2 regions of the Nocardia sp. CDC153 genome follow, and region 2 is predicted to be linked to the other one. Evidence: riboswitches for the same ligand, from Rfam matches in the RefSeq annotation. Region 2 holds a riboswitch; the other holds the start of a gene.
The links. A riboswitch is a leader RNA that binds a small molecule or an ion and turns the genes downstream of it on or off. The one in region 2 is predicted to bind glycine.
Positions count from the first base shown of each region.

Region 1: another riboswitch for glycine. It lies ahead of VMT65_RS28460 (hypothetical protein); the one in region 2 lies ahead of gcvP (aminomethyl-transferring glycine dehydrogenase).

Region 1 is NZ_JAYKYU010000005.1:383,792-388,031, forward strand. It holds gene VMT65_RS28440 (SRPBCC family protein) at 1-175, shown strand, start outside; gene VMT65_RS28445 (O-methyltransferase) at 192-386, shown strand; tRNA gene VMT65_RS28450 (tRNA-Lys) at 349-424, opposite strand; gene VMT65_RS28455 (hypothetical protein) at 700-900, shown strand; gene VMT65_RS28460 (hypothetical protein) at 967-1,560, opposite strand; glycine riboswitch at 1,602-1,695, opposite strand; glycine riboswitch at 1,696-1,783, opposite strand; gene VMT65_RS28465 (hypothetical protein) at 1,882-2,589, opposite strand; gene VMT65_RS28470 (cyclase family protein) at 2,715-3,362, shown strand; gene VMT65_RS28475 (hypothetical protein) at 3,523-3,876, shown strand; gene VMT65_RS28480 (L,D-transpeptidase) at 3,902-4,240, opposite strand, start outside.
Region 2 is NZ_JAYKYU010000004.1:71,758-75,997, reverse strand. It holds gene gcvP (aminomethyl-transferring glycine dehydrogenase) at 1-2,182, opposite strand, end outside; glycine riboswitch at 2,343-2,438, opposite strand; gene VMT65_RS22840 (MerR family transcriptional regulator) at 2,569-3,135, opposite strand; gene VMT65_RS22835 (bifunctional nuclease family protein) at 3,353-3,826, opposite strand; gene ftsR (transcriptional regulator FtsR) at 3,894-4,240, opposite strand, start outside.

The DNA of each region.
Region 1 (4,240 bases), on a different contig from region 2:
CATCTTCGAATTCCGCCCGCTCGACACCGAAACCGAAATGACCTACACGGTCCACTACCAAATCACCCCCGCCCCTCTCGCCCACCTCCTCCACCGCATAGTCCAACCGTCCACCCGCCAAGGCATGCAAACCTCCATGTCCAACCTGACCGACCTACTAATCGCCGAAGGCTGAACGCCAACAGACGCTGATTTGTCAGATGACAGGTGCGCGGCGGGTGCTGGAGTTCGGAACGCTCTGGGGATACAGCACCATTTGGTTCGCTCGCGCCGTCGGTGCTGATAGGCATGTCACCACGCTCGAGGTAGACGAGCAGTACGGGAGCTCAGGGCAAGAACATCCTGTTGTGGTGCGCCATCAGGGACTCGAACCCCGAACCCGCTGATTAAGAGTCAGCTGCTCTGCCAATTGAGCTAATGGCGCTGGGCACCGTGGTGGGTGCGGTGAAGAAGATAGCAGGGGTGGGGGTGGGGAAACTAATCGGTGGGGTCACCAGGTGTGCCAGGGTGGGGGACCATGTGTGCCGAAGTCGGGGCGCGGTGGGGTTTGGGGGCGGTGGGTGTAGCAGAATGGTTGCCGCCGGTGCGGATTCGTTGCCGGACTGTCCTGTTCGACGCAGCGCACCGCACGCGCACCACGATGCGCCACGGTGTCGCGGGTGGGTCTGCTGCGATCAATCCATGCGGAAGGTTTGATACGTGCGCAAGCACCTGATCACGGTGGCGACCATTGCACTCCTGGCGGGAACGGTTGCCGCCTGCGGCGATCACCGCAGTGCCCCTTTGACTCCGCCCTCGCCGACGTCGTCGGTGCCGTTCCTCGGCGGCGGCCAGATCCCCGAAGTGATCGACGTGCCGACCAGCACCCCGGCGACCACCTCCGCGACCAAAACCCGCTAGCGGCCCCGGAATTCGTCGACGAGCAGGCGACCGCCGGGCGGGGTACACCGACGCAACGCGTGGCGGTCAGGCCGGGACATCGGTCGGGCGGGAGGGCGGTCGCTTCAGCAGGGCCAGGGTGCGGGCGGTGTGCCGGTGCACACTCAGGACCGGGATGCCCAGGGCCACAGCGGTTTCGGTGGCGGACAGGCCGACCGCCACGCGGAGGGTGAGAAGATCGCGCTGACCGTCGGACAGCTGGGTGAAGGGGGAGCGGCGGGAGTGCTCGTAGCGGCACAGGCCGACCGCGCGGCGGATCGTGGTGTACGCGAATTCGAGGAAGTCTCGGCGCGCGGTGCGGGCGGTGGGCCAGCCGGTGAGGATCGCGGTCGTCACCTGGTCGGCCAGGCGGTCGGAGATGACGTTCGCGCCCAACTCCGCACGGCAGCACGCGGTGGCGAAATACCGCGTGTAGGTGAGCAATTCGGCAAGGGCGGTGCGGCGACCCGAGGCCGCGGCGGCGAGGGTGGCGGAGCTGGGAACCGCTGCCCGCGACGGTGCCACGGCGGTCATCGGTGTCACAGCGGTCATCGGGGTCACGGCGGTCGCCGCGCGGGTGACGGGCGGAGTCACGCAGGGCAGAGAGGCCACGCGGGGCAGAGAAGCGGTATCGATGCTCATGGGAGGTCCTCGGATCAGCCGGGCGTTCGCCCGGTTATCGGATCTCCCCCTCTGTCATGGGACCTGAGAGCTTCGCCGCATGCACGACTTGCACCGTAGGTGAGGCGCTCCATACGCCTGACTTTCCAGAGTGGCCTGGTCGAAACGGTATCTGTGCCTGAGAGATTCCGGGGAGGTTGCTCCTTCGGCACCCCGGATCCGGGGCTTCTCCCGCCACGACTCATAGCGGCCGGATATTCGATTGTCTCGGGCCAGCCTAGTCGATGCGGTGGGTCGCCGACACCACACAGCAACCCACCGGCATCCGGATTGTGGCCGATCTCACCGCGGATCGCTGAGCAGCCACTGCTCGCGCGGCGTGCGCCGGCGCTCACGGCGACTGCCGACGCGAGCCCGCGCGGCGTACGCGAGGGTGCTCTCCTCCGCGGTCAGCTGATGCCAGCCGCTGCCCCCGCCGATGTCGAACGCGCCGATGTACCCGCCGGGCAGCAGCTGGAACGGCTCGGTGATGTGCTTGCCGAAATCGAACTGGGTGCTTCCGGGCTTGCGGAAGTTCTCGAACCAGGCCGGAAACACGAAGTCCGACACCATGACCCCATCGATCTGATACCCGTACTGATCGGCCTCGCACGCGTCGGCGACCTCGTAGGCGTAGAGGCGGCCGGTGGTCGCGGTGGTGAAGACGTAGGCGGCCAGATTGATGTCGGGATCGCCGAGCATCTCGAGCAGTTCATGGCTCGCGGTCACCGTCCACTGCAGTCCGGCATTGGTGTCGCTGCGCGCGAACACCTTTCCCAGCGGCAGCCCCTCGCTGGTGAGATCGTGGTAGCCGAGCGCCCCGGCCTGATCCGAATCGTCGGCGATCACGATCCACCACGCGCCCGGCTCGGGCTGCTGACCGCTGCCCACGAAGCTCAGCTCGGCGTCACTTCCCCAGACCGGAGCCCAATCCCGGTGCACCTGCGTCTGCAGCGCCGGGACGACCGCGGAAACCTGGGCGTCGGTCAGTACGGTACTGCGGTTCAACACGGCAATATGTATGGCAGACATGGCGATTCTCTCGTCGTTGTGGCTGATCAGCGTGGTAGGCGCGACGTCATTCGATCTTGCTGGCTGTCATCATCTCGCGAAAACCCCAGGGAGGCAGGCCAAAAGTGCGCATTATCGATCTTTCGGTCCCGATTCGGTCCGGTATGCCGGTGTATCCCGGCGATCCGGAGGTCACCATCCGCCCCGCCTTGACCGTAGCCGCCGACGGGGTCAATGTGCTGCATCTGGATCTGGGTTCGCAGACGGGGACGCACGTGGACGCGCCGAGCCATATCGACGATTCCCTGCCCACCCTGGACGAACTCCCGCTGGAACGGTTCCTCGGCCCCGGTGTCGTCATCGATGCCCGCGCGGTCGGTGCCGGTGGTGCGATCGGGCGGGAACTGTTCGAGGGCCGGGTCGCCGCGGGGCAGATCGTGCTGATCGCGACCGGTTGGTCCGAACATTGGGGCACGCACGCCTACCTGAACCATCCGCACCTGACGGTCGAGGCGGCCGAGTACCTCATCGCCACCGGTGTGCGCACCCTCGGCATCGACGCCCTCTCGGTCGATCCGACTCCCGCCGAGGAGATTCCGGTGCACCGCATCCTGTGCGGCGCGCACGCCGTCATCGCCGAGAACCTGACCGGACTGGCCCGGCTGCTCACCCCGGAAAACGCTGGTCAGCCCGTGGAGGTATCGCTTTTCCCGCTGAGCCTGCCCGGGGCGGACGGAGCCCCCGTGCGGGCCATCGCCCGCCTCGGGGCATGACGGCGACCTCGGGAATGTGTGACAGAAACACCAGTGTGTCGCATTTTGCGGCGCAGGTCACTCGATCTTCGTAGACTGCTCTGGATCACCGGGGGCGTCGGGGCCCCCGGCCACGCCCGATCCGAAGGAATCCGCAGTGAACCGTTGTGCCGTAACCACTTTGCTAGCCGTTGCGGCTATCCTCCCCGTTGCGCCCATCGCCTCGGCGGAGATCGTCCTCACCGACGCCACCTCGACGACGACCACCACCCCCACTCCGGGCGTGGCCCCCAGCCCCGGCACCGGCGTCCCCGGCGAGAAGGACGACCCCAACAACCCCATCGAATCCGATGTCGAACTCGGATCCTCGGCCTTCAAACTCGGCGGCGCGCTCGGCTCGGCGACCACGGGCTCCTCGGGTCAGAAGGGCCTGTGCACGGTCCTCGGCACCGCCTCCTCGCTCGGCGGCCTCGCGGCCCTGGGCTGCGGCAACCTCAATGGCGGCGGCGGCATCGGCCCCGGCACCATCAAGTAGGACTCAGCCGCGGTCGGCTCGGCGTTCAGCCGCGGTCGGCATTGCCCGCCTTCCACTGCTCCCACGGAATGTTCCAGTCGCCCAGCCCGTCCACGCCCGACAGCGTCCCGCCGACCGTGTTCTTCACGATGGTGATGTCACCGCGCTTGACGTTGTCGTAGACCCACTTCGCGTCGGACGGGCTCAGATTGAGGCAGCCGTGGCTGGTGTTGACCGAGCCCTGCGCGCCCACCGACCACGGTGCCGAGTGGAAGAAGATGCCGGAGTAGGAGATTCGCGTCGCCCAGTCGATCGGCGTCTTGTAGCCGTTGGGTGAGTTCACCGGGACGCCGTAGGTGGAGGAGTCCATGATGATGCGGTCGAA
Region 2 (4,240 bases):
CGCCGGGCAGGTACTTGGCCAGGTGCTCGCGCACCGCGACCGGGCCGACGCCCGGACCGCCGCCGCCGTGCGGGATGCAGAAGGTCTTGTGCAGGTTCAGGTGGCTGACATCGCCGCCGAACTTGCCCGGACGAGCCAGGCCCACCAGGGCGTTCAGGTTCGCGCCGTCGACGTACACCTGGCCGCCCGCCTCGTGCACCAGACCGCACAGCTCGGCCACCTCGTGCTCGTACACGCCGTGCGTGGACGGGTAGGTGATCATGATGCAGGCCAGTCGCTCGGCGTGATCGGCGATCTTGGCGCGCAGGTCGTCGAGATCGATATCGCCGTTGGGGCGGGTCTTCACGACCTCCACCCGCATGCCGACCATGGCGGCCGAGGCCGCGTTGGTGCCGTGCGCGCTCGAGGGGATCAGGCACGTATCCCGGTGCGCGTCACCGCGATCCAGGTGGTAGCGGCGAATCGCGAGCAGACCCGCGTACTCGCCCTGGCTACCGGCATTGGGCTGCAGGGAAACCCGGTCGTAGCCGGTGACCGCGCACAGCCAGCCCTCGAGGTCGTCGATGAGCTTCAGCAGTCCGGGAGCATCCTCGACCGGCGCGTACGGGTGCACCCGGTTGAAGCCGGGCCAGGTGATGGCCTCCATCTCCGCGGCCGCGTTCAGCTTCATGGTGCAGGAGCCGAGCGGAATCATGCTGCGGTCCAGGGCAATATCCTTGTCCGAGAGCGCGCGCAGGTAGCGCAGCATGGCGGTCTCGGTGCGGTACTTGGTGAACGCCGGGGCGGTCAGGAACTCCGAGGTGCGGACCTCGATGTGCGGGCGCTGCTTGCCGTGGAACAGCGCGCCCTCGGGGCCGACGGGGATCTCCGCGCCGAAGCAGTCCAGCACGGCGACCACATGCGCGTCCGTGGTGACCTCATCGCACGCGATGGCCACATGATCGGCGTCGACGAGCCGCAGATTGATGCCGCTCCCCTTCGCCTTGGCCACAATGCCTTCCGCACCACCGGGCACGTTCACCAGCACGGTGTCGAAGAAGCTCTGGTGCACGACCGCATCGCCGAGCCCGGCGGCCAGCCACTGCGCGTGTCCATGTACCCGCCGTGCCAGCGACCGCAGCCCGTCCGCGCCGTGATACGAGGCGTACATGGCGGCCAGAATGGCCAGCAGCACCTGCGCGGTGCAGATGTTCGAGGTCGCCTTCTCCCGGCGAATGTGCTGCTCACGGGTCTGCAGCGCGAGCCGGTAGGCGAGGTTGCCGTCCGCGTCCACCGACACACCGACCAGTCGGCCCGGCAGCTGTCGCGCATGCGCGGAATGCACCGCGAGATAGCCCGCGTGCGGGCCGCCGAAGCCCAGCGGCACACCGAAACGCTGCGTGGTGCCGAAACAGACGTCCGCGCCCTGCTCACCGGGCGGCGTAATCAGCGTCAGCGCAAGCAGATCCGCGCCGACCGCCACCAGCGCACCGCGCGCGTGTGCGGCCTCGATGACCGGAGCCCAGTCCACGATGCGCCCGGACGCGCCCGGCTGCTGCACGATCACACCGAAGAACTCACCCTCGGGCAGTTCACCCTCGGCCAGATCGGCCTCGACGATCTCGATCCCCAGCGGCTCGGCGCGCGTGTACAGCAGCGTCCGCGTCTGCGGGAAGAGATCGGTGTCGATCAACAGCCGCGAAGACTTGCTCTTACGGTTCGCCCGCTGCAGCAGCGTCATGGCCTCGGCCGCCGCGGTCGCCTCGTCCAGCATGGACGCGTTGGCGACCTCCATCGCGGTCAGATCCGCCACCATGGTCTGGAAGTTCAGCAGCGCCTCGAGCCGCCCCTGGCTGATCTCCGGCTGGTAGGGCGTGTACGCGGTGTACCAGGCCGGATTCTCGACCAGATTCCGCAGCAGCACCGGCGGGGTGAGCGTGTCGTAGTACCCCAGCCCGATCATGGAGGTGGCCACGGTATTCGAATTGGCAAGCGCCGCAAGCTCGGCGAGCGCCTCGTGCTCGGAGACGGCCGCGGGCAGCGCATTGAGCCCATTGCCCTCGGGCGCGTCCAGAATGCTGGCGGGCACGGCCCTGGTGGCGAGTTCGTCCAGCGACTCGACGCCCACGGTCTCGAGGATGCGGCCGGTCTCACCGCTGTCGGGGCCGATGTGGCGGTCGGCGAAGGATCGAGTCCAGATCACGGCTGCTCCATTGGGGTGGGCGGGGTCGACCCGGAGGCCGACACTACGTCTGCCCTCCCCCTCTGTCCTCGATGCCTGAGAGATTCGGGCCCCGACCTTGCGGCCGTTGCCCTTTCACCATGGGCGGGTGACGCGCGGCCACCACTTTCCAGAGGCGCCGAAACTCCGCACGGTCCCTTGTGCCTGAGAGATTGACGGGGAGGTGCTGCTCCTTCGGCGTCCGAGGCTACCCCCGGAACTCTCCCGCACGGCTGCGACGCACTCGCCAGTTTAAGGGGACCCAGGTTACAACAATGTTGCCTGGGCTCCGTTTCACACCGAGCAGCACATCGGGCAACGAAAATGCGCGCCTCCCGAGGGCGACGCGCATTCGTAAACGGCTGTGTCTAACCGGTCTTGCTCATCCGGGCCTTGCGGCGGAAGGACAGCTCGTCCTCCGGACGCTCGGAGGTGCTGCCGTCCTCGGCGCGCTCGGCCGGGAAGTTGGCTATGGCACCGGTCAATTCGCGCATGGCACCGCTGACCGCGATACCGAACACGCCCTGTCCGCCCTGCAGTAAATCGACCACTTCCTCGGCGGAGGAGCACTCGTAGACCGTGGTGCCGTCGGAGAAGAGGGTGATTCCGGCGAGGTCTTCGACCCCGCGGCTGCGCAGATGATCCACGGCGATGCGGATGTTCTGCAGCGAGATGCCCGCATCGAGCAGACGCTTGACGATCTTGAGGACCAGGATGTCCTTGAACGAGTACAGACGCTGGCTGCCGGATCCGGTGGCGCTGCGGATGGACGGGACGACCAGTCCGGTGCGGGCCCAGTAGTCGAGCTGGCGGTAGGTGATTCCGGCCACCTGGCAAGCACTGGGCACACGGTAGCCGACGAGTTCGTCGGGCACCGTGTCATCGGGGAACAGCCCTGGCTGCACCACATCCTGAGGTTGCGGTTGATCTCCCACTGACTACTCCCTTACTGCGTGCCTATCAGGGCTGGGCTCTGTCAATCGACTCTGGAGCGTTGGCCTAACAATCGAGGCTACTCCCCTGATTGTTGCGGGAGAATCGGGTCCATCCAAGGATCACCGGGCGCGTGTTTTTAAACCTAAACCTGAGGTAGAGACACGGTTTTGTCTCGTTTGGAGATCAACCCAGGATCATCGCCAGGTCAGGAGTTGGTCAGCTGTCCGTGGCCTTGAAGTCATCGGGAGATACCGATTCGAGAAACTCCTTGAACTTCTCGACCTCGTCCTCGCGCTCGTCCGGCATGACCAGCCCGGCCTCTTCCAGGACCGGCTCCTCGGCATAGATCGGGCAGCCCACCCGCAGCGCGATGGCCACCGAATCCGAGGGCCGCGCCGAGATGCGCAGATCGTTCTCGAAGACCAGGTCGGCGTAGAAGGTGCCCTCCTGCAGATCCACGATCCGCACTTCCTTGAGGGTGTGACCGAGCTCCTTGATCAGGATCTTGATCAGATCGTGGGTCAGCGGGCGGATCGGGGTCACGCCCTCCTGCTCCAGCACGATCGCGGTGGCCTCGGCCTGACCGATCCAGATCGGTAGGTAGCGATCACCGGAGACTTCCCGGAGCAACAGCACGGGCTGATTCTGTGGCTGCTCGACACGGATGCCGATCACACGCATTTCGCTCATCGCACTGCCTCCCAAATCCACACCGGCCGCCAGCCCCCGGCTGTAATACCGAGTCTAGGCGAAGATTTCAGCCGCCGAGGGAAGCGCGCACAGAGGTCTTCACCAGGCAGGTGTGCAGGGTCAGCGACAGCGCCGCCAACTCGCGCACCGTCTCCTCGGCGCGAGCGCGGGCGTCCGCGTCGCGACTCTTGGCGATCGGGGCCGCGATCTGGGCGACCATGGCGGCCTCGCGATCGGCGGCCAGCTTGAAGGCGCGCAGATGCCTTGCCTCCAAACCGAATTCGCTCAGGGCCTTGGCGGTGCGGGCCAGGGTGACGGCGTCGCCGTCGAAATAGCCTGCCGCACCGGGCGTAATGAGGTTGGCGCGAATCAATTCCGTCAGGAACTTCTCGTCGATGCCCGCCTGGTCGAGCA